Regions from separate parts of the Streptomyces sp. NPDC006372 genome, predicted to be linked through region 2. Evidence: riboswitches for the same ligand, from Rfam matches in the RefSeq annotation. Region 2 holds a riboswitch; each other region holds the start of a gene.
What was found. Region 2 has a riboswitch for cobalamin ahead of ABZ016_RS19725 ((2Fe-2S) ferredoxin domain-containing protein). Riboswitches for the same ligand answer to the same signal wherever they lie in the genome.

Region 1 (5,516 bases), on a different contig from region 2:
AAGGCGATCCCGAGGGGTACGGCGGTCAGCGCGTCCGCGGCGTTGTGCACGGTGTCCCCGAGCAGCGCCACTGAGCCGGAGACGACCACCACGACCGCCTGCGCGAGCGCCGTCACGCCGAGCACCGCGAGCGAGACCCAGAGCGCCCGCATGCCGCGGGCCGAGGACTCCAGCGCGGGATCCACCTTGTCGGCCGTCTCGTGGGAGTGCGGGGTGAGGAGGTGGGAGAGGCGGTGGGAGAGACGGCGGCGGAGACCGGTGGGGGAGTGGCCGTGCTCGTGTCCCCCGTGCCGGTGACCGCCGTGGTCGTACCCGTGGTCGCCGGGCCCGTGTCCGTGGCCCGCGTGCTCGTGGCCATGGCCCTCGCGCCCGTACCCGTGATGCCCGTGCCCGTGTCCGTGTCCGTCTCCGTGCGGGTGGTCGTGCCGGTCGCTCACGTGGATCCCCTTCCGGTGCCGGAGTGGACGTGCTCACGCCCATGGCGCCATTATGTGCGTATGAGCGCACGCATGCACCTGTCACCTGCGGACGATGCGCATCCGCGCACCCCGGGCGAGGAGCAGTTCGCGCTCGCCGCCGAACTCCTCGCCCTGCTCGGCGACCGCACCCGCCTCACCCTGCTGCATGCTCTGACCAGGGCGGAGGCCGATGTCACGACACTCACGGAGGTGTGCGGCGCGGCGCGGCCGGCCGTCAGCCAGCACCTGGCGCGCCTGCGCCTCGCGGGTCTGGTGAACACGCGGAAGGAGGGCCGCCGGGTGATCTACTCACTCCGCGACGGCCATCTGCGCCGGCTCGTGGACGAGGCCCTGAACGTGGCCGACCACCGGCTCACCGACCGGCCCGTCCACGACTGAGCCGGTACGGTGCGGCCGAGTCAGTACCGCGCGGCCGTCCCGAGGTACTTCTCGGCGAAGGCGGCGGCCGCCACCGGCGATGAGAACAGACGGCGCAGCCGGGCGAGCGACGTGCCCGCGCGGAACGGGTCGCCCGACGCCGCACCGTGGAACACCTCGGACAGCCACTGCGAGAACTCCTGGTAGTCCCACACCCGGCGCAGGCACGCCTGCGCATAGCCGCCGAGGCCGCTGTCGTCCCCGCCCGTGAGGCGGGCCACCAGGGCGTCGCCGAGCAGGAAGGCGTCGTGCAGGGCCAGGTTCATCCCCTTGGCGGCGATGGGCGCGACCAGATGGGCCGCGTCACCGGCCAGGTACAGCCGGCCGTGCACCATCGGCTCGACCACGTAGTCGTGCATGTCCAGCACGCGCTTCTCGATCAGCCGGCCCTCCGCCAGCGGCGGCACACCGGTCGCTCCGAGTCGCTCCTGGAGCTCGGCCCAGACGCGCTCGTGCGGCCAGTTCTCCGGGTCGTCGCCCGGCGGGCACTGAAGGTAGTAGCGGGTCACCTCCGGGCTGCGCGGCATCTGCCCGGCGAACCCGTTGGCGTGGCAGCCGAACAGCACGCAGTCGGCGGACGGCGGTGCCTCGGCGAGCAGGGCCAGCCAGCCGATCCCGTAGTCGTGCCGTGCGACACGGATCCGCTCCGGCGGCAGCGAGGCCCGGGTCACCCCACGGGCCCCGTCGCAGCCCGCCACGAAGTCGCAGTGCACGACCTGCCGTTCACCCGACTCCGGGCAGGTGTACGACACCGAGGGCCGGTCGCTGTCGATGTCGTGCACGCGCACGTCCCGGACCCCGAACCGGACCTGCCCGTCCCGCACGTCGGCGTACTCACGCACCAGGTCGGTCACCAGCAACGGCTGCGGGTAGACGAAGTGATGACTGCCCGTCAACTCGCCGAAGGGAAACCGGAACCGCTCGTTCTCGAACCGGAACTCGCACGCGGTGTGCAGCTCCGCGCGGTCCAGCAGGTTCCGGGCCAGGCCCCGCTTCTCCAGGCCGCGCACGGCCCACTCCTCGATGACACCGGCCCGGGGCCGCTGTTCGACGAACTCCCGGGTCTCGGTCTCCAGCACCAGGCAGTCCACCGAAGCGGCCCGCAGGATGTTGCCGACGGTCAGACCGGCGGGCCCCGCACCCACGACAACGACGGGGAAACATTGCGGGGCACCGGAGTTCGGAGGTGGGGAGGCGTGGATCATGCGCTCATTATGGAGGCACGCCCCGCACGCCACCCGGGGCGGTGGGCCGGCGCCCCGGGGACGGCCACGGTCACCCGAGTCGCGGGATCTCGATCGCCGGGCAGCGGTCCATCACCATCTCCAGGCCCGCCGCGCGGGTCCGGTCGTACGCCTCCGCGTCGACGACACCGAGCTGGAACCACACCGCCCGCGCGCCCTTGGCGACCGCCTCGTCCGCGACCGCACCGGCGAGGTCGCTGTTCACGAACACGTCCACGACGTCCACGTCGAAGGGGATGTCCGCGAGACTCGCGTACCCCCGCTCGCCGTGCACCGTCTCCGCCTTGGGGTGCACGGGCACGACCCGCTTGCCGAACCGCTGGAGCACGGCGGCGACGCCGTACGCCGCGCGTGCCTGGTTCGAGGACAGGCCCACCACGGCCCAGGTGTCGCCGAGATCGGTGAGGATCCTGCGGACCGTTGCCTCGTCGCCGTACATCGGCGGCCTCCTGAGAACGTCACGTATGAGCTGCTCTGTCGGCACAACGACCCAGGGGTGCCGGTGATTCCCCGGCACCCCCGTGATAGCTTGCCGAGGCCAGTCGAACCCATGTACGTGGGTCAGGGAATCCGGTGCGAATCCGGAACTGACGCGCAGCGGTGAGGGGGACGGGCGGGGCCTCGGCCACTGGACGGCGTGCGAGTCGTCCGGGAAGGCGTTCCGCACCGGGTGAACCCGAGTCCGAAGACCTGCTGGCGGCCCCCGCGGCCGCACGCGGCGGGGGAGCACCGTACGACCGGGCTCCGCGATCGGGCCCTCGACGACTGAGGACTGGTTCCGTGCCCCTCGCCCGACCTGCCCGTGCCGCCGTCCTGCTCGCGGCGGGCTCCCTCCTCCTGACCGGCTGCGGCGACGCGAAGCCGACCACCGAGAAGGCCGCCGTCACCCTCGGCAACTGCGGCCACGAGGTCCGCGTCCCGGCCGCGCCCGAGCATGCCGTCTCCCTCAACCAGGGCACCACCGAGATCATGCTCTCCCTCGGCCTCGCCGACCGCATGGCGGGCACGGCCACCTGGACCGACCCGGTGATGAAGGGCCTGGCGAAGGCGAACGCGAAGGTGCCGCGCATCGCCGACGACAACCCGTCGTTCGAACGGGTGCTGGACGCCGATCCCGACTTCGTCGCCGCGTCCTTCGTCTCCACCCTCGGCAAGGGCGGCGTCGCCACCCGTGAGCAGTTCGAGAAGCTCGGCGTGCCCACCTACGTCTCCCCGTCCGACTGCGCCGGGAAGGACAACTCGGCCGGCGGCGACGGCGCGCGCGGCAAGGCGCTGGGCATCGACACGATCTACCGCGAAGTACGGGACCTGGCGACCGTGTTCGGGGTGAGAGAACGCGGCGACGAACTCGTGGCCTCCCTCCAGCGGCGGATGCGGAAGGCCACCCAGGGCGTCGACGCCTCCGGCGTCACCCTCCTGTACTGGTTCGCCAACTCCGAGTCGCCCTACATGGCGGGCTGCTGCGGAGCCCCCGGCATCATCACCCGTGCCCTCGGTGCGAAGAACGTCTTCGACGACACGCACGAGGAGTGGCCGCAGATCAACTGGGAGACGGTCGCCGACCGCGATCCGGACGTCCTCGTCATCGGCGACCTCACGCGCAAGTCGCAGACCGCGGAGTCGGCCGCGAAGAAGATCGCCTTCCTGGAGTCCAACCCCGTCACCAGGAACATGGACGCGGTCCGGCACAAGCGGTACGTGCTGCTCAGCGGGCAGGCCATGAACCCGGCCATCCGCACGGTCGAGGGCGTGGAACAGGTCTCCGCCGGACTGCGTGAGTTCGGGCTCGTGAAGTGACCGTTCGCGCACTGTCCCTCGGCGCCGGCGGGATCTTCCTGCTGGCCGTCTCCCTGGCCCTGGCGATCACCGTCGGCCCGGCCGACATCCGGGTCGCCGACGTGTGGTCCGTGGTCGCCGCCCACCTGGGGCTCGGCGGCTCCGACCTGACACCGATCCGGGACGGCATCGTCTGGCAACTGCGGCTGCCGCGCACCCTGCTCGCGGCCGTGTGCGGCGCGGGGCTGGCCGTGTGCGGGGCGGTGATGCAGTCGCTGCTGCGCAACCCGCTGGCCGACCCGTTCGTGCTCGGCGTGTCCTCGGGCGCCTCCACCGGCGCGGTCCTGGTCGTCGTCCTGGGCGTGGGCGGCGGTGCCGTCTCGCTGTCCGCGGGCGCGTTCCTCGGCGCCCTGGTCTCCTTCGCGCTGGTGCTGCTGCTCAGCCACTCCCTGGGCGGCACCACCGACCGGGTCGTCCTGGCGGGTGTCGCCGCCATGCAGCTCTTCTCCGCGCTCACCTCCTTCGTCGTGCTGACCTCCGCCGACGCCGAGACGACCCGCGGGGTGCTGTTCTGGCTGCTCGGATCGCTCAGCGGCGCGGGCTGGACCGACGTGTGGCTGTGCCTGGCCGTGCTGGCCGTGACGCTGGTGGTGTGCCTGTCCTACGCCCGTACCCTCGACGCCTTCGCCTTCGGGCAGGACGCGGCGGCCGCCCTCGGGGTGTCCGTGGCCCGCACCCGGCTGGTCCTGCTGTGCGTCACGGCCCTGCTCACGGCCGCGCTGGTCAGCTCGGCGGGGGCGATCGGCTTCGTCGGACTGGTCCTGCCGCACGCCGCCCGCGCCCTGGCCGGCCCCGGCCACGCGCGGCTGCTCCCGGTCACCGCCCTCGCCGGCGCGGTGTTCCTGGTGTGGGTGGACACCCTGGCCCGCACGGCCCTCGATCCGCAGGAGGTACCGGTGGGAGTCGTGACGTCGCTGATCGGGGTGCCGGCGTTCGTGGCGGTGCTCTACCGGACGCGGAGGGTGCGATGAGCGACACGGTCCAGCGGGCCTCCTCGACGACCGGGCTCCGGGCCGACCGGGTCAGCCGTCGCGCCGACGGGCGCCTCATCCTCGACGGCGTCGTCCTCGCTCCGGACACCGGCTCCACCGTCGGCGTCCTCGGCCCGAACGGCTCCGGCAAGTCCACGCTGCTGCGGCTGCTGGCCGGGCTGCTCACGCCGACCGCCGGGGTCGTCACCCTCGACGGCACCCCGCTGGGCGAGCTGCCCCGCCGTACCGTCGCCCGCCGCCTCGCGGTGGTCGAGCAACAGGTCGACACGCAGGTCGAGTTGACGGTCGTGGACGTGGTCCGGCTGGGCCGGGTGCCGCACCGCCGCGCCTGGACGCCCGGCACGGCGGACGACGAGCGGGCGGTGCGCGCCGCCCTGGAGCGCACCGGCCTCGCCGACCGGGCCGGCCAGCCCTGGCACACCCTCTCGGGCGGTGAACGCCAGCGGGTCCAGATCGCCCGCGCGCTCGCCCAGGAGCCGTGCGAACTCCTCCTCGACGAGCCCACCAACCACCTCGACATCCACCACCAGCTCGACCTGCTCGCGCTG
Region 2 (5,516 bases):
AGGACGGGTGAGTACCGGGTCTACCACCTGCCCGCAGGGGACCGCCTGCTGCGGGTGCGCGGTACCCGGCGGCCCGCCGACCCCGAGGTGCGCACGGCGGGCGGCTGGCACCGCGTCGGCCACACCGAGCTGGTCAAACTCGTCGCCGACGAGCTGCGCCGGCACACCGGGCTGTCCAACGACGAACTGCCCGCCGAGATGATCGACAGCAGGGACGCGGTGGCCGTACTGCTCGCCGCCCGCGGCGGGACGCCCCCGCCCGACGACCTGTACCGGCGCTCCGAGCAGTCCCTCCTCACCGGCCACACCCACCACCCCGCCCCCAAGGCGCGCGGGGGCGGCCCCACCAACGGCTGGCTGCCGTACGCGCCGGAGGCGTACGCCCGGTTCCCGCTGACCCTGCTCGGGCTGCGCGAGGACACCGTCGTCGAGGAGGGCGACACCTCCGCCCTCGACGCCCTCGGCACGGCCCCGCCCGGCTACCGGCTGCTCCCCGCCCACCCCTGGCAGCTCGACCTGGCCGCTCCGGAGCTCGCCGCCGCCTTCGCGGACGGCAGACTCGTCCGGCTCGGCACCACCGCCCCCGGCACCTGGCCGACAGCTGCGATCCGCACGCTCTACGCACCCGCTCAGGACCTCTTCCTGAAGTTCAGCCTGGACGTGCGCATCACCAACGACATCCGCCGGCTGTGGCGCCACGACCTGCTCGCCATGCGCCGGACCGACGCGGCCGTGTGCGCCGCCTTCGAGACCTTCGAAGGCCCCCCGGCCTGGCTGAGCGACCGCGGCTACCGCACCGCCGACTTCGCCTTCGAGGCCCTGGCCGTCCTCGTCCGCGACGGCTTCCGCGGCCGACTGCTGCCGGGTGCCACCCCGCTGCTCGCCGCCGCGCTGGTCGAGGGCTTCGACGGCAGCCCGCTCGACCGCGCCGCCGACCCCGGGGCCTGGTGGGCGGCGTACCTCGCGCGGGTGGTGCCCCCGGCGCTGGCCGCCTTCGCCGGGTACGGCGTCGTCCTCGAGGCGCATCTGCAGAACACCCTGGTCGCGGTGGACGCCGAGGGCATGCCCGTGCAGGCGCTGTACCGGGACGCCGAGGGCGTCAAGCTGCTGCCGGAGGTGGAGCGGGAAGCCGGCTGGGAGCGGCTCGTGTACTGCCTGGTCGTCAACCACCTCGCCGAGATCGCCGGCGCCCTCGCCGAGCGCCATCCCGGCCTCGACCCCTGGCCCGCCGCCCGCCGCGAGCTCGCCCGCCACGACCTCCCCGAGATCCCCGCGCTGCTCGCCTCACCCACCCTCCCGGGCAAGACCAACCTCCTGCTGCGCTGGACGAACGCGAACGGCGCGGACGCGCGCTACCTGCCGCTGCCCAACCCGCTGCGCGGCACCTGAACACCGCTCACCCGTCCGGACCCCTCGGCAGAGCGGGGACGGCGGGCGGCGGTCAGGGTGGGGGTGGGGGTGGCTGTCCGTGCCGTGTCCCACCCGCGAGGAGAGGTATGACCGAAACCGACAGGGCCAGCGCCCTCGCCGCGGAACCCGCGGGGCACGGTGAAACGGACCCCGAGGCCGATCTCCGGCGGGTCGGGCTGCACCCCGACCACTGGTACCCGGTCGCCCTGTCCCGGCGCCTCGGCCACGAGCGGGTGCTGGCCACCGCGTTCGCGGGGGAGCGCATCGCCCTCTTCCGCGGCCGGAGCGGCGAGGTCCACGCGCTGGAGGACCGCTGCGCCCACCGGCAGGTGCCGCTGAGCATGGGAGTCGTGGAGGGCGAGACACTCCGCTGCCGCTACCACGCCTGGGCCTACCGCGGCGACGGCCGCATCTCACAGATCCCGTACCTGGCCAAGGGCGACCGCCGGCCACCGCGCGGCGTGCGCGGCTACCCCGTCCGCGAGGCGTACGGCCTGGTGTTCGTCTTCCCGGGCGACCCGCAGCGGGCCGCGGCCACGCCGCTGCCCGAACTGCCGGCCTACGGCTCGCCGCGGTACCGGACCATGACGTACTCCCGGACCGTGCACTGCCACTACTCGTTCATGCACGAGAACCTCCTCGACATGAACCACCAGTTCCTGCACCGGGGCGTGGTCGGCAGACTCCACCCCGAACTGCTGGGCTACCGGAGCGACGAGCGCTCGGTGGAGGCCGGCTACCTGTTCACCCACACCGGCGGAAAGCGGAACCGCAGCGCCGGCCTGCTGGCCTCGGAGGGCATCGGGGGCGGCACCGCCGATGTCATGACGATCCGCACCGAGTACCCGTACCAGACGCTCGACCTGGTCCCGGAGAACGCCGACCGCCCGGCCTTCCGCCTCTGGGCCGCCTACGTACCGGAGGACGCCGAGCAGCGCAGGTGTCACGCCTACGGACTGCTCATGATCGAGAAGCCGAAGGTTCCCGGCCTCCTCCGGCTGGCCTGGCCGTTCATCCGGCGCTTCACCGAGCGGGTGTTCGCCGAGGACCGCATGGCCGTGGAAGCGGAGCAGCGGGCCTGGGACGAGCAGGGCGAGGACCGCAACCACGAGGTGTTCCCGCTGATCCTCGACGTCCGAGAGGTGCTGCGCGCGAACGGCGTCCCCATCGAGGCCCGGCCCGCCGGGTGCGGCGGTGCGGCGCCCTGCGGTGGCGCGCGGCTCTCCGGCGGTACGCGGGATCAGGAGTGACGTGACGCGGTGGCCGGGGCGTCCGGCTCAGCGGCGTCCGGGGTGCCCGGGGTGGCCGGGGCGTCGTCGTCCAGATCGCCGCGGAGGGCGGCGATGGCGAAGGCCGTCATGGACGCCAGGGCGAGCAGCGCGAGTGGCCCCCAGATCGCCGGGATCGACCAGAGCGGCCAGTCGTTGGCGGACTGCGCCCACAGCGTCAGGAGGGCCGCGCCGGCCATGGCGACGCCGTGCCCCCGCACCACCGAGGCCGCCTTCGCATGACGTCGGTCGCGCCGGGCGAACAGCGGCCACGCCCCACCGACGACGGCGGGCAGCCCGAACGAGAAACAGATCAGGGCGCCGCCGAGACGGTCCTCGGGCCACCCCACGGGCGAGTCGGACGTCCGCTGCCGTCGATCGCCGTCGTCGCGCACCTCGACGACCTCCCCCTGCCAGATCAGGCCCACGACCTTGTCGCCCGGCGCCAGCTCCGACACCACCGGGTCGGCGTGCAGGAACGTCACCTCCCAGGGCTTGCCGGAGGGCGGCACCAACTCCGCCTCAGGTGGGGCGTTCCGCTCCCCGCGGTGCGTGTCGGCGCCGCGGACGGTGAACGCCTGCTCCCACCGGCACCCCGAAGCCTTCACCGGCACCGAGGCGCACACCGGGGCGGAGCGGAACTCCCGCTCCCGGTCCAGAGCTCCACGCACCTCCAGGGCACTGGCCACCCCGAAGGCGAGTGCCAGGACACCCATCAGCAGCCACGCCACGCTCCCCGCCGCCCGCCGCTTCCCCGCCCCCACCGAGCCTCCCCGTTCCTCACACAATTCCCTCGAACCGTACCGGAACCCGACGGCCGGTCCCTCAGTCGCAGCCTCCCCGGCCCCTCACCCGCAGCCCCCGGCCCCATGGCAGGATGGCCGTCGATTAAGGCGACGGCGGAACGAGGAAGCCGGTGTGAATCCGGCGCGGTCCCGCCACTGTGATCGGTGAGCCGCTCCCGACAGGCCACTGCCCGCGGACGGGTGGGAAGGCCGGGACCGGCGTCGACCCGAGAGCCAGGAGACTCACGCGGTCGCCTCCTCGACCGACCACCGGGGCGGATCTCCCCGGGAGAGAGGGAAGGTGCGGCATGTCCGCAACGCCGGCCGGAGGGCTTCCGTGCCGCATCGTCGTGTGCCGGGACTGCTGCTGCGGCAGCCGCAAGGTGACCGGTGTCGACCACGTCGCCCAGACCGAGCGGCTGCGGGCGGCCGCGCCGGTCCGGATCTCCGACTGCCTCGACGTCTGCGACCAGGCCAACGTCATCGTCGTCCAGCCCTCCGCGGCGGGCCGGGCGGCCGGTGGGCGGCCGGTGTGGCTCGGGCTGGTCAACGACCCCGCCGCGACCGAGGACATCGTCTCCTGGGTCCGGGAGGGCGGTCCCGGTGTCGCCCCGCGTCCCGAGATCCTCGACCTGTACGCCTTCAGCCCGCTCGCGAAACGGCGCCCGGACCGCTCATGAGGAGAACCGGCGGCTTCAGGACTCCTCGCCGTGCACGAGGGCGGGGTCGACCGTGCTGGGGCGTTCCGACCAGAACGCGGGGGCCCTCAGCCGCCACACGACCATCAGGACCACGCCCGTGAGGGCGATGCCGATGCCGATGACGAGCGGCGGACCGATCCCGAACCACGAGACGCCGCTGTAGGAGTTGGCGGGGTCGGCCATGTCCGACACGGACTCCACCAGCAGCCACGCCAGCAGCCCGGCACCGATCAGCGGGCCGAGACCGATCAGCAGGAAGTCGCGGGCGCCGCGGGTCAGTTCGCGGCGGTAGTAGACCGCGCACGCCAGCCCCGTGAGCGCGTAGTAGAACGCGATCAGCAGGGACAGCGCGGTCAGGGAGTCGAAGAGGGCGTTCTCGCTGATGTGGAAGAGGACGAGGTACCAGACGATGGCGATGCCGGCGACCCACCAGGTGCTCACGTCGGGGGTGCGGAACCGGGGGTGGATGCGGCCGAAGTGCGCGGGCAGGGCGTGCCGGCGTGCCATGGACAGCCCCGTGCGCGAGGCCGGGATGATCGTCGTCTGCGTGGAGGCGAGCGCGGACGTCGACACCGCCAGCAGCACGACCCAGTCCCAGCCGCCCATCGCCTCCTCGGCGAGCAGCGCGAAGATGAACTCCTCCTCCGCCGCGTTCTCGGCGAGGTAGGCCGTCCCGGCGTAGGCCACGACCGCGAAGGCGACCGCGATGTAGGTCACCAGCAGCAGCACCGTCGACCACACGGCAGCCTTGCCGGGCGCGATCGCGGAGTCCTCGACCTCCTCGGTGAGGTTGACCGCCGACTCCCAGCCCCAGTAGATGAACACACCCAGCAGCAGGGACGCGGTGAGCGGCGCCCCGCCGGCTCCGAACGGGTCCAGCCAGCCGATCTTGGGCTCGACGGAGTCCAGGGTGCCGGTGCCGGCGTAGACGCGGTACAGCGCCACCACGGCGAAGGCGAGCAGGCAGGCGACCTGCGCCAGGATGAGGACGTTCTGCACCTTGGCCGACACGTCGATACCGATGACGCAGACGGCCGTCATCACGAGGATCAGCAGCACGGTGAGCACCTGGCGCACGACGTCGTTGTCGGCCCAGCCGTCCAGTCCGACGGCGAGCAGGAAGAAGGTCACGGCGACGTCCGCGAGCGACCCGACCACCAGGACACCGGTCATCGTGATGGCCCAGCCGCCGAGCCAGCCCGCCCACGGCCCCATGGCCCGGGTGACCCAGGAGAAGGTCGTGCCGCAGTCCTGGTCCACCTTGTTGAGGTAGTAGAACGCGGACGCGATCAGCAGCATGGGCACGAACGACGCGAGCATCACCCCGGGGGCGTAGAGGCCCACCAGCGCCA
Region 3 (5,516 bases), on a different contig from region 2:
GGGTTCGTCCTCGGGCTGCGCACCTTCAGTCAGCAGGGACTGTTCGTAGTGGGCGGCTGGCTCGTCGACCGGTGGGGGGTGCGCCCGGTGGTGCTGGCCGGCTGCGTGCTGCGGATCGCCGGGTTCGCCTGGCTCGGGTACGCGGAGGCGAGCGGGGCCGTGATCGGCGCCGTGCTGGTGATCGGTTTCGCCGCCGCGCTGTTCTCCCCCGCCGTGGAGTCCGAGGTGGCCCGGCAGGCGGTGGACTGGGAAGAGGCAGGGCACGGGGCGCGTACCGGTGTCCTGGCCCTGTTCAGCGTGGCGGGCCAGATCGGGGCCTTCGCCGGCCCGCTGCTCGGCGGGCTGCTGCTCGCCGTGGACTTCCGCACCGCATGCCTCGCGGGAGCCGCGGTCTTCGTGCTCGTCCTCGCCGGGCACCTGTGGCTGATGCCGCAGCACATACCGGGCCGGGTCCGCGCCCCGCAGCGGGGCGGAGTGCGGGTGCTGCTGCACAACCGCCGCTTCCTGGCGCTGTGTTGCGCGTACGGCTCGTACCTGCTCGCCTACAACCAGCTGTATCTGGCTCTGCCGGACGAGGTGCAGCGCGCGTCGGGTTCCCAGGCGCCACTGTCCTGGCTGTTCGCGCTCTCCTCGGTGCTCGTGGTCTTCGCACAACTGCGCGTGACCCGCTGGGCCGGCGACCGGCTCGATCTGCGCCGCTCCATGACCGCCGGGCTGCTGCTGATCGCGTCGGGTTTCGTGGTGGTGGCCGCTGCGCGCCCCGCCGGCTGGACGGGCATCGCGGGACTGCTGCCGGCCGCGGGCTTCGTGGTGCTGCTGACGGTGGGGCAGATGCTGGTCGTGCCCGCCGCCCGGGCCTGGGTGCCCGACCTCGCCGAGGAGGGCCGGATCGGCCTCTACTCGGGTGCGCTGTCGTCCGTCTCCGGCCTGATCGTGCTCGCGGGCAGCGCGGCCACCGGCTCCCTGCTCGACCTGGGCCTCCCGGCCGCCGTGCCGTGGCTGGTCCTGGCCGCCGTGACGGCTCTCGCGGTGACGCTGCTGCCGCGCCGGGAGGAGGGCGCGGCCGCCTGAGACTTCTGGCCACGGCGGTCACGCGGCGCCAGTATCCTGGGTCGGCTGCGGCACACCCCATCAACCTCCGCTGGAACGCGGGGAGTCGAGCCTGCGGCGAACCTTCCCACGAGCATGAGGACGAGGACGAGTGCTGCTAGCGGGCCGCTACCGGCTGGACACTGAGATCGGGCGCGGCGGAATGGGCGAGGTCTGGCGTGCGTACGACCAGATGCTCGCCAGGGCGGTGGCCGTCAAGTTACTGCTGCCGCAGGACACGGACGCGACGGCGGCCTCCCGGTTCCGCCTGGAGGCCCAGACCGCCGGGCGTCTCAACCACCCCAACCTCGTCGGTGTCCTGGACTTCGGCGAGCACGACAACCGGCTGTTCCTGGTGATGGAACTGGTCGACGGCGACAGCCTCTCCGGAGTGCTGGCCGCCTCCGGGGCGCTCCCCGCCGAACGGGTCGCGACCCTCGGAGCGCAGGCCGCCGCCGGACTCGCCGCCGCGCACCAGCAGGGCATCGTGCACCGGGACATCAAACCCGCCAACCTCCTGCTGGACGCCCACGGCACGCTCAAGATCGGCGACTTCGGCATCGCACGCTTCCTCGACGATCCCGGCGCGGCACTCACCGCGACCGGCCAGATCGTCGGCACCGGCCTCTACCTCGCGCCGGAACGGGCCCTGGGCAAGCCCGCGGGCCCGCCCTCCGACATGTACTCCCTGGGCTGCGTGCTCTACCAGCTCCTCAGCGGCCGCCCGCCGTTCCAGGCCGACACCGCCGTCGCGCTCCTCCACCAGCATCTCGACAACGCCCCCGTGCCACCCCGCGAGCTCGGTGTCAACGGTCTCCCGCCGGCCTTCGAGAGCTATCTCCTCGCCCTGCTCGCCAAGCAGCCCGAGGACCGGCCCACGGCCCAGCAGACCGCCGAGTGGTTCGCCGGCGGCGCCTGGCGGGGGCTGCCCGAACCGCTGCCGGAGGCCGCGTTCCCGGTGCCGTCCGCCGAGCCGGGACCGCGCGCGGCGGCAGACCCCGGCACCCCCGCCACCTACGCGCTGCCGACGGGGTCCCGCACGGCCCGGGGCGGGCGTTCACGTCGCGCCGCACCGCGCAACACCGCGGGCAACCGGCCGCGCGTGGCCGCGACGGCCGCCGCTGCGGCCCTCTTCCTGGCGGCGATGGGCGCCGGCATGCTGTGGTTCTCACCCGACGACACCGCGACGGAGGGCACGGAACCCGACACGTCCCCGTCCGCGAGCAGCCCGGCCGCCCCCTCGTCGGCCGAGTCCGCCGATCCGCTCGGGTCCGCCCCGGCGGCCGACGGGACGCCGACCGTCGGCACAGTGGCCGATGTCACTCCCTCCGTCACGGCACCCGCTCCCCCGACCGCCGCGGACCCGGCACCCAGCCCCACGGGCCCGACCGAGGAGGCGAGTGACACCAAGCCCGAGAAGGCTGACAAGCCCAAGGAGGACAAGCCCGGACCGTCCCCGGAGGGCTCGGGGGACGATGACGACGAGGGCGACGACTGAGGAGTTCTGCGCCGGTGTGCCGGGGGGCGCCCCTTGCGCGCCCCCTCGGGTGGCTTGTCATCGCCCTTGTCCCGGCACTACTGTCACCACGCCTTGGTGAACGGGAAATCCGGTGTGATGCCGGTGCGGCCCTCGCCACTGTGATCGGGAAGTCCGGCTCCGGCCCTCGCGGGCGGCCACTGGGTCCTCAGGGACCCGGGAAGGCGGAGCACGGGCGGTGGGACCCGTGAGCCAGGAGACCGGCCAAGGCACGTCAACCATCCACGAGGTGCTGGAGAGGGTCTGCTGAGCCATGCACATTGCCGAGGGTTTCCTTCCTCCGGCGCACGCGGTCGCCTGGGGCGTCGCGTCGGCGCCGTTCGTCGTCCACGGGGCCCGGTCACTCACCCGTGAGGTGCGCGAGCATCCCGAGAGCACCCTGCTCCTCGGTGCCTCCGGCGCCTTCACGTTCGTCCTGTCCGCCCTGAAACTGCCTTCCGTCACCGGCAGTTGCTCCCACCCCACCGGCACGGGCCTGGGAGCCATCCTGTTCCGGCCGCCCGCCATGGCGGTGCTGGGGACCATCACCCTGCTCTTCCAGGCCCTGCTGCTGGCCCACGGCGGTCTCACCACGCTCGGCGCCAACGTCTTCTCCATGGCGATCGTCGGGCCCTGGGCCGGATACGCGGTGTACAAGCTTCTGCGGCGGTACGACGTGCCGCTGATGGTCGCCGTGTTCTTCGCCGCGTTCGTCGCCGACCTGTCCACCTACTGCGTCACCAGCGTGCAGTTGGCGCTGGCCTTCCCCGACCCGGGCAGCGGGTTCCTGGGGGCACTCGGCAAGTTCGGCTCCATCTTCGCCATCACGCAGATTCCGCTCGCAGTGAGCGAGGGTCTGCTGACGGTGCTCGTGATGCGGCTGCTGGTGCAGTCCAGCAAGGGCGAACTGACCCGGCTGGGTGTGCTCCTCACCAAGAAGCAGTCCCGGACCGAGACCGAGTCCGAGACCGAAACCGAGGCCGGGACCGAGACCGAGGCGGCGACCCGATGAGCAGGAACACGAAGATCAACGTCCTGCTGCTGGTCCTGGTGGCCGCGCTCGCCGTGCTGCCGCTCGCGCTCGGCCTGGGCGACCACAAGAAGGAGCCGTTCTCGGGCGCCGACGCGGAGGCGGAGAACGCGATCACCGAGATCCAGCCGGACTACAAGCCCTGGTTCTCGCCGCTGTACGAACCGCCGTCCGGTGAGATCGAGTCGGCCTTGTTCTCCCTCCAGGCCGCCCTCGGCGCCGGCGTCCTCGCCTACTACTTCGGCCTGCGCCGGGGCCGGCGGCAGGGCGAGCAGCGGGCGCTGGAGCGGGCCGCGGCGAGCCCGGGCCGTGAGGCCGCCGGGAAGTCCACGGCCGAGAGGGCCTGAGCCGCGTGCTGCCGATCGACGCGGCGGCGCACAGCAGTCGCTGGCGCCGCCGCCATCCGGTGGACAAGGCCGTGCTCGGACTGGGGCTGACCGTGCTGGCCGTCTCGCTGCCGCCCTGGCCGGGCGCGGCCCTGGTGCTCGTGACGGCCCTGGTGGTGCTGCTGGGTCCGGCCGGTGTGCCCTGGCAGCGGCTGTGGCGGGCCTACCGCGTGCCGCTGGGCTTCTGCGTGACCGGAGCGGCCACCCTGCTCGTCCAGGTCGGCGGGCCCGGGGGCTTCGTCTCCGTCGCCGGCGACGGGCCCGTCCGGGCCGGTGAGTTGCTGCTGCGCACCTCCGCGGCCTCGCTGGGCGTGCTGCTGTTCGCCTTCACCACGCCCATGTCGGATCTGCTGCCGCGGCTGGTCCGGGCCGGGATCCCCGCGCCCGTCGTGGACGTGGCGCTCGTGACGTACCGCATGAGCTTCCTGCTGCTGGACTCCGTGCGCCGGGTCCGCGATGCGCAGGCCGCCCGGCTCGGGCACACCTCGCGGGCCGCCGCCTGGCGTTCGCTGGGCGGGCTCGGCGCCACCGCGTTCGTCCGTGCCTTCGACCGCGCGGCCCGCCTCCAGGCCGGTCTCGCCGGGCGCGGCTACGACGGCACGCTGCGCGTGCTGCTGCCCGAAGCCCGTGTCTCCGTCCGCTTCACGGCCGCCAGTGGTGCGCTCCTCGTGGTGCTGACCGTGCTCACCTTCCTACTGGAAAGGCCGCTGACATGAGCGAGCCCGCCCTCGTCGCCCTGCGGGGCGCGTCCTTCGCCTACGAGGACGGCCCGGCCGTGCTCAGCGGCCTCGACTTCGACATCCGCGAGGGGCGCGCGCTCGCCCTGCTCGGCCGCAACGGCAGCGGCAAGACCACGCTGATGCGGCTGCTCAGCGGTGGACTGCGGCCGGACGAGGGCCGGTTGACGGTCGGGGGGCAGCCGGTGGCCTACGACCGTAAAGGCCTGACGCGGCTGCGGACGACCGTCCAGCTGGTGGTGCAGGACCCGGACGACCAGCTGTTCGCGGCCTCCGTCGAGCAGGACGTGTCGTTCGGGCCGCTGAACCTCGGGCTGTCCGGCGGGGAAGTGCGGGCGCGGGTGGCGGAGGCGCTCGACGCGCTGGACATCACCGCCCTGGCCGACCGGCCCACCCATCTGCTCTCCTACGGGCAGCGCAAACGCACCGCCATCGCGGGCGCGGTCGCCATGCGGCCCCGGGTGCTGATCCTCGACGAGCCGACGGCCGGCCTCGACCCGGACGGCCAGGAACGCCTCCTCACCACGCTCGGCGGGCTCCGCGAGGCCGGTACCACGGTGGTGATGGCCACCCACGACGTCGACCTCGCCCTGCGCTGGGCCGACGACGCGGCGCTGCTCACCCCGTCCGGCGTCCGCAGCGGGCCCGCACCCGAGGCGCTGGCCCGCACCGATCTCCTCCGGGAGGCGGGGCTGCGGCTGCCGTGGGGCGCCGCGGCCGCCGATCTCCTGCGTGCCCAGGGGTTGTTGACCGAGTCG
Region 4 (5,516 bases), on a different contig from region 2:
GTCCGGCGGGCCGTCGCGACGAGGTCCTCCCAGGCACGTGCCTCTTCGGGGCGCACACCCCTCCGCCCCGGCTCCCCCGCATCGGGTGCGCCGTCCCGGACGCTCCCTGTGTCCCGCTCGTCGCCTCGCCGCTCAGCCATGCGCCGATCCTGCCAGGCGGGGCCGCGACCTGCCGCCGAGTGGGGCAGTTCAGGCCGGAAACCGTTGGGCCGGAGATCTTCGGGCACATGGGCGATCACAGCCCCTCCGACGGGTCACTCGATCGGTTGAAACACTGAGCGCGGGGCGTCCAGTCGGCGGGGGTGCGGGGAGCCTGTCAGCAGGGCGGAACGGCAACCCTCGTTTGTGGACACTCCTGCGCCCCTCCCAGTTCATCTTCCGTTCACTCGGGTTACCTACGTTCGTCCGGCCAACGACCTCGAACGATTGCCTGGGTAAATGGAAAGCTTCTCGCTGATCCTCGCGATTGTGGTGGTAACCGCACTCGCGTTCGATTTCACGAACGGTTTCCACGACACCGCGAACGCGATGGCCACGACCATTTCCACGGGCGCCATGAGACCGAAGGTCGCGGTGGCCATGTCCGCGGTCCTGAACCTGGTCGGCGCCTTCCTGTCCGTCGAAGTCGCCAACACGATCTCCAAAGGCCTCGTCGACGAGGCCGGTATCCGTCCCGAGGTCATCTTCGCCGCCCTGGTCGGCGCGATCCTCTGGAACCTGCTGACCTGGCTGGTCGGTCTGCCGTCCAGCTCCTCGCACGCCCTGATGGGCGGCCTGATCGGCGCCACGATCGCCTCGGCGGGCGTCGGAGCGGTGCACGGTGACGTCCTGGTCACCAAGGTGCTGATCCCGGCGATCGCCGCGCCGCTGGTCGCGGGCATCGCGGCGATGTTCGCCACCCGGCTGACGTACTCCCTCGGGAAGAAGGCCGACGGCAAGGCGTCCAAGAAGGGCTACCGGGCCGGCCAGATCGCCTCGGCGGGCCTGGTCTCCCTGGCCCACGGCACCAACGACGCCCAGAAGACGATGGGTGTCATCACCCTCGCCCTGGTCGCCGGCGGCGCCGTCGCCCCCGACTCCGACCCGCCCATGTGGGTCATCCTCTCGGCGGGTCTCGCCATCGCGCTCGGCACCTACCTCGGTGGCTGGCGCATCATCCGCACCATGGGCAAGGGCCTGACCGACCTCCAGCCGCAGCAGGGCTTCGCCGCCCAGACCAGCGCGGCGACGGTCATCCTGGCCTCCTCCCACCTCGGCTTCTCCCTCTCCACCACCCACTCCGTGTCCGGCTCGGTGATGGGCGCGGGCCTCGGCCGCAAGGGCGGTGTCGTCCGCTGGTCGACGGCGACGCGGATGTTCGTCGCCTGGGCTCTGACCCTGCCGGCGGCAGCCCTGGTGGGCGCGCTCGCCGAGTACGTCACCGGCTTCGGCGACTGGGGCACGGCGGTGGTGGCCGTCTTCCTCGTCGCCTCCAGCGCGGTGATCTGGAAGCTGTCCCGGCGTGAGGTCATCGACCACACCAACGTCATCGACCCCGAGGAGACGGAGCCGGCCGGTGTGGTGACCACGGCGATGGCCGCGGTGACGCCGCCGCCGGCGGGCGGCACGGCCTCGGAGGAGCCGCTGCCCACGTTCCCGGCCCAGGCGGAGGCCGAACGGGAACCCGCCGCCCCGACCACCACGTCCACCCCGGTCTGACCCCGCCCACGCGGTTACAAGGAGAACCTCTGCCATGAAGATCGACTGGGCGGCCCTCGGCTCCGTCTTCGGTGTCAGCCTCGTGGTCACCGTGGCCCTGGTGGGCCTGTTCACCCTGGGCATCACCGGCCTGTCCCGCCACGAGCGGGCGGCCGCGCAGGGCGGTTCGGCGGGACTCGCGGTGACGGGCGCGTACGCGTGCTTCGCGGCGTGCGCGGCGGCCGTGGGGTACGGGATCTATCTGATCGTGGCCTGACCACGACTGTTCGCCGCCGGGCGGCACGGGGCTTCGGTCCTGTGCCGCCCGGTCGGCGTGTGGGGGGCGACCCGGCGTCGTACCGCACCAACCCGGTGTGGGGTTCTGCACACTCTCCCCGCGCAGGTCAACGGCAAGTTGACGGCCGTTCGCGACCGTGGTGGACTGCCGGGGCCAATACGGCGGCAGGAGAGGAAGCCGGTGGAAGTCCGGCGCGGTCCCGCCACTGTCACCGGGGTGGTGAACCCCGGGAGCCAGGAACTCTCACCGCCGGTCTCGTCGAACCAGGGCGTGGACACCCTGAGTGAGGACATATCGCCATGCGCGGCTGCCGATCGAGGTCGATCACCCCGCCCCTGACCGCTCCTGTGGCCGGCTGAGCCCATGGGTGCCGGTCGCGTTTTCGCGTACGGCGCCGCCGCCGGTCTGATCGGTGACCTGCTGCTCGGCGATCCTCGCCGGGGGCATCCGGTTGCCGTGTTCGGGCGGGCCGCGGGCGCCGTGGAGCGGGTGTTGTGGCGGGACCACCGGGGGTGGGGCACGCTGCACGCCGCCGTGTGCGCGGGCGGTGCCGTCGCGCTCGGGGCCGTCGCCGCACGTGCCGTCCGTCCCTCCTCCGCCGCCTCCGTCGCGCTGACCGGTGCCGCCACCTGGGCCGTGGTCGGGGGGACTTCGCTCGCGCGGGAGGCGCAGGCCGTCGGGCGGGCCCTGGAGGCGGGGGACGTCGAAGCGGCCCGTGCGCGGCTTCCGCACCTGTGCGGCCGGGACCCGCAGGCGCTCGACGCCGCCGGGATCGCCCGCGCCGTGGTCGAGTCCGTCGCCGAGAACACCTCCGACGCGGTCGTGGGGGCGCTCGTGTGGGGAGCCGTCGGTGGCGTGCCGGGGCTGCTCGGGTTCCGTGCCGTCAACACCCTGGACGCCATGGTCGGGCACAAGTCCGCCCGGTACCGGCGGTACGGGTGGGCCTCCGCCCGGCTGGACGACCTCGCGGGGTGGCCGGGGGCCCGGCTCACCGCCGTGCTCGCGGCGCTGGCCGGACCGGATCCGCGCGGGGCCGTACGCGCCTGGCGGGCGGACGCGGCGCAGCATCCGAGTCCCAACGCCGGTCCCGTGGAGGCCTCTTTCGCCGGGGCGCTCGGGGTGCGGCTGGGCGGGACGCTCTCGTACGGCGGGCGGGTGGAGCACCGGCCCGTGCTGAACACAAAAGGGCGTGCCGTCGTCACGGACGACGTCGCGCGGGCGGTGCGGCTGTCGCGGCGCGTCACCTGGCTCGCGCTAGGGGTGTGCGCCGGCGCGCGGTTGCTGAAGAGGGGGCAGTGAGTATGAGCGGTGGGCTTCTTGTCGCCGGTACGACCTCCGACGCGGGCAAGAGCGTCGTCACGGCCGGGATCTGCCGGTGGCTGGTCCGGCAGGGCGTGAAGGTCGCGCCCTTCAAGGCGCAGAACATGTCCCTCAACTCCTTCGTGACGAAGGAGGGCGCCGAGATCGGGCGGGCGCAGGCCATGCAGGCACAGGCCTGCCGCGTCGAGCCGACCGCGCTGATGAACCCCGTGCTGCTCAAGCCCGGTGGCGAGCGGAGCAGCCAGGTCGTGCTGATGGGCAAGCCGGTGGGCGAGTTGAGCGCGCGCGGCTACCACGGCGGACGTCAGCAGAAACTGCTCGGGACCGTTCTCGACTGTCTCGCCGAGTTGCGGGGCACGTATGACGCGGTGATCTGTGAGGGGGCCGGTTCTCCCGCCGAGATCAATCTGCGGCGGACGGACATCGTCAACATGGGGATCGCGCGGGGCGCGCGGCTGCCCGTGCTCGTCGTCGGCGACATCGACCGGGGCGGTGTCTTCGCCTCGTTCTTCGGGACCGTCGCCCTGCTCTCGCCCGAGGACCAGGAGCTCGTCGCCGGGTTCCTCGTCAACAAGTTCCGCGGGGACGTGAGTCTGCTGGAGCCCGGTCTGGACATGCTGCACGGTCTCACCGGACGGCACACCTACGGCGTCCTGCCCTTCCGGCACGGGCTCGGCATCGACGAGGAGGACGGGCTTCGCGTCTCCCTGCGCGGGACGGTGCGCGAGTCGGCCGTCGCCCCGCCCGTCGGGGAGGACGTCCTGCGGATCGCGGTGTGCGCCGTCCCCCTCATGTCCAACTTCACCGACGTGGACGCCCTGGCCGCCGAACCGGGTGTGGTGGTGCGGTTCGTGGACCGGCCGGAGGAGCTCGCCGACGCCGATCTCGTCGTCGTCCCGGGCACCCGGGGAACGGTCCGCGCGCTGGAATGGCTGCGTGAGCGGGGGCTCGCCGAGGCGCTGCGGCGCAGGGTCGCCGAGGGGCGGCCCGTCCTCGGCATCTGCGGCGGCTTCCAGGTGCTCGGTGAGCACATCGAGGACGAGGTCGAGAGCCGGAAAGGGAGCGTGGACGGGCTCGGTGTCCTTCCCGTCCGCGTGCGGTTCGCCCCGGAGAAGACCCTCACCCGGCCGGTCGGGGAGGCCCTCGGCGAGCGCGTCGAGGGGTACGAGATCCATCACGGGATCGCCACCGTGGAAGGGGGCGAACCCTTCCTGGACGGCTGCCGGGTCGGCCAGACCTGGGGTACGCACTGGCACGGCTCACTGGAGTCCGACGGGTTCCGGCGGGCCTTCCTGCGCGAGGTGGCGGCCGCCGCCGGCCGCCGTTTCGTGCCGGCGCCCGACACGTCGTTCGCCGCGCTGCGCGAGGAACAGCTCGACCGGCTCGGCGACCTGATCGAACAGCACGCGGACACGGACGCGCTGTGGCGGCTCATCGAGTCGGGTGCGCCGCGAGGTCTGCCCTTCATCCCCCCGGGAGCGCCCGCATGAGCACCGTGTTGTTGCTGTCGACCGCCGACACGGACCTGCTGGCGGCCCGGGCCGCCTCCGGCGCCTCGTACCGGATCGGCAACCCGACCCGTGTGGACGCCCGGGAGGACCTTCCGGCCCTGCTGGAGGGCGCCGACATCGCCGTCGTACGGCTGCTCGGCGGCAAGCGGGCCTGGGAGGAGGGGCTCGCCGCGCTGAAGGCGTCCGGCACCCCGACCGTGCTGCTCGGCGGTGAGGCCGTGCCCGACGCGGAGCTGATGGCCGAGTCGTCCGTGCCGGCCGGTGTCGTCGCGGAGGCGCTGAAGTACCTCGTCGAGGGCGGGCCCGCCAACCTCACCGAGCTGGCCCGGTTCCTGTCCGACACCGTGCTGCTGACCGGCGAGGGCTTCGCCGCGCCGCAGCGGATGCCCGAGTACGGCGTCCGGGGCGAGCGTCCGCGCAACCAGGGCCGGCCGACCGTCGGCGTGCTCTTCTACCGGGCGCACGAGCTGAGCGGCAACACCGCGTTCGTGGACACCCTGTGCGACGCGATCGAGGCGCGGGGGGCCGACGCACTGCCGGTCTACTGCGGTTCGCTGCGCGGGGCCGACGAGGGGCTGTACGAGATCCTCGGGCAGGCCGACGCCCTGGTGGCCACCGTCCTCGCGGCCGGCGGCGCCCACGCCTCGCAGGCCTCGGCGGGCGGCGACGAGGAGGCCTGGGACGTCGGCGCCCTCGCCGAGCTGGACGTC

Region 1: linked by a shared signal. The riboswitch ahead of ABZ016_RS30390 (ABC transporter substrate-binding protein) and the one ahead of ABZ016_RS19725 ((2Fe-2S) ferredoxin domain-containing protein) in region 2 are both predicted to bind cobalamin.
Region 3: linked by a shared signal. The riboswitch ahead of ABZ016_RS17205 (energy-coupling factor ABC transporter permease) and the one ahead of ABZ016_RS19725 ((2Fe-2S) ferredoxin domain-containing protein) in region 2 are both predicted to bind cobalamin.
Region 4: linked by a shared signal. The riboswitch ahead of ABZ016_RS34110 (cobalamin biosynthesis protein) and the one ahead of ABZ016_RS19725 ((2Fe-2S) ferredoxin domain-containing protein) in region 2 are both predicted to bind cobalamin.

The regions. Positions count from the first base shown of each region.
Region 1 is NZ_JBEXQJ010000026.1:49,193-54,708, reverse strand. It holds gene ABZ016_RS30410 (cation diffusion facilitator family transporter) at 1-437, opposite strand, end outside; gene ABZ016_RS30405 (metalloregulator ArsR/SmtB family transcription factor) at 498-857, shown strand; gene ABZ016_RS30400 (4-hydroxybenzoate 3-monooxygenase) at 878-2,101, opposite strand; gene ABZ016_RS30395 (CoA-binding protein) at 2,172-2,579, opposite strand; cobalamin riboswitch at 2,663-2,853, shown strand; gene ABZ016_RS30390 (ABC transporter substrate-binding protein) at 2,921-3,937, shown strand; gene ABZ016_RS30385 (iron chelate uptake ABC transporter family permease subunit) at 3,934-4,947, shown strand; gene ABZ016_RS30380 (ABC transporter ATP-binding protein) at 4,944-5,516, shown strand, end outside.
Region 2 is NZ_JBEXQJ010000012.1:15,602-21,117, forward strand. It holds gene ABZ016_RS19710 (IucA/IucC family protein) at 1-1,389, shown strand, start outside; gene ABZ016_RS19715 (aromatic ring-hydroxylating dioxygenase subunit alpha) at 1,497-2,660, shown strand; gene ABZ016_RS19720 (hypothetical protein) at 2,651-3,442, opposite strand; cobalamin riboswitch at 3,582-3,708, shown strand; gene ABZ016_RS19725 ((2Fe-2S) ferredoxin domain-containing protein) at 3,772-4,143, shown strand; gene ABZ016_RS19730 (APC family permease) at 4,159-5,516, opposite strand, start outside.
Region 3 is NZ_JBEXQJ010000009.1:164,574-170,089, reverse strand. It holds gene ABZ016_RS17215 (MFS transporter) at 1-1,071, shown strand, start outside; gene ABZ016_RS17210 (serine/threonine-protein kinase) at 1,202-2,587, shown strand; cobalamin riboswitch at 2,643-2,850, shown strand; gene ABZ016_RS17205 (energy-coupling factor ABC transporter permease) at 2,880-3,617, shown strand; gene ABZ016_RS17200 (energy-coupling factor ABC transporter substrate-binding protein) at 3,614-3,982, shown strand; gene cbiQ (cobalt ECF transporter T component CbiQ) at 3,988-4,737, shown strand; gene ABZ016_RS17190 (ATP-binding cassette domain-containing protein) at 4,734-5,516, shown strand, end outside.
Region 4 is NZ_JBEXQJ010000033.1:42,497-48,012, reverse strand. It holds gene ABZ016_RS34125 (class II aldolase/adducin family protein) at 1-140, opposite strand, end outside; gene ABZ016_RS34120 (inorganic phosphate transporter) at 439-1,698, shown strand; gene ABZ016_RS34115 (hypothetical protein) at 1,733-1,954, shown strand; cobalamin riboswitch at 2,107-2,240, shown strand; gene ABZ016_RS34110 (cobalamin biosynthesis protein) at 2,339-3,274, shown strand; gene ABZ016_RS34105 (cobyric acid synthase) at 3,277-4,785, shown strand; gene cobN (cobaltochelatase subunit CobN) at 4,782-5,516, shown strand, end outside.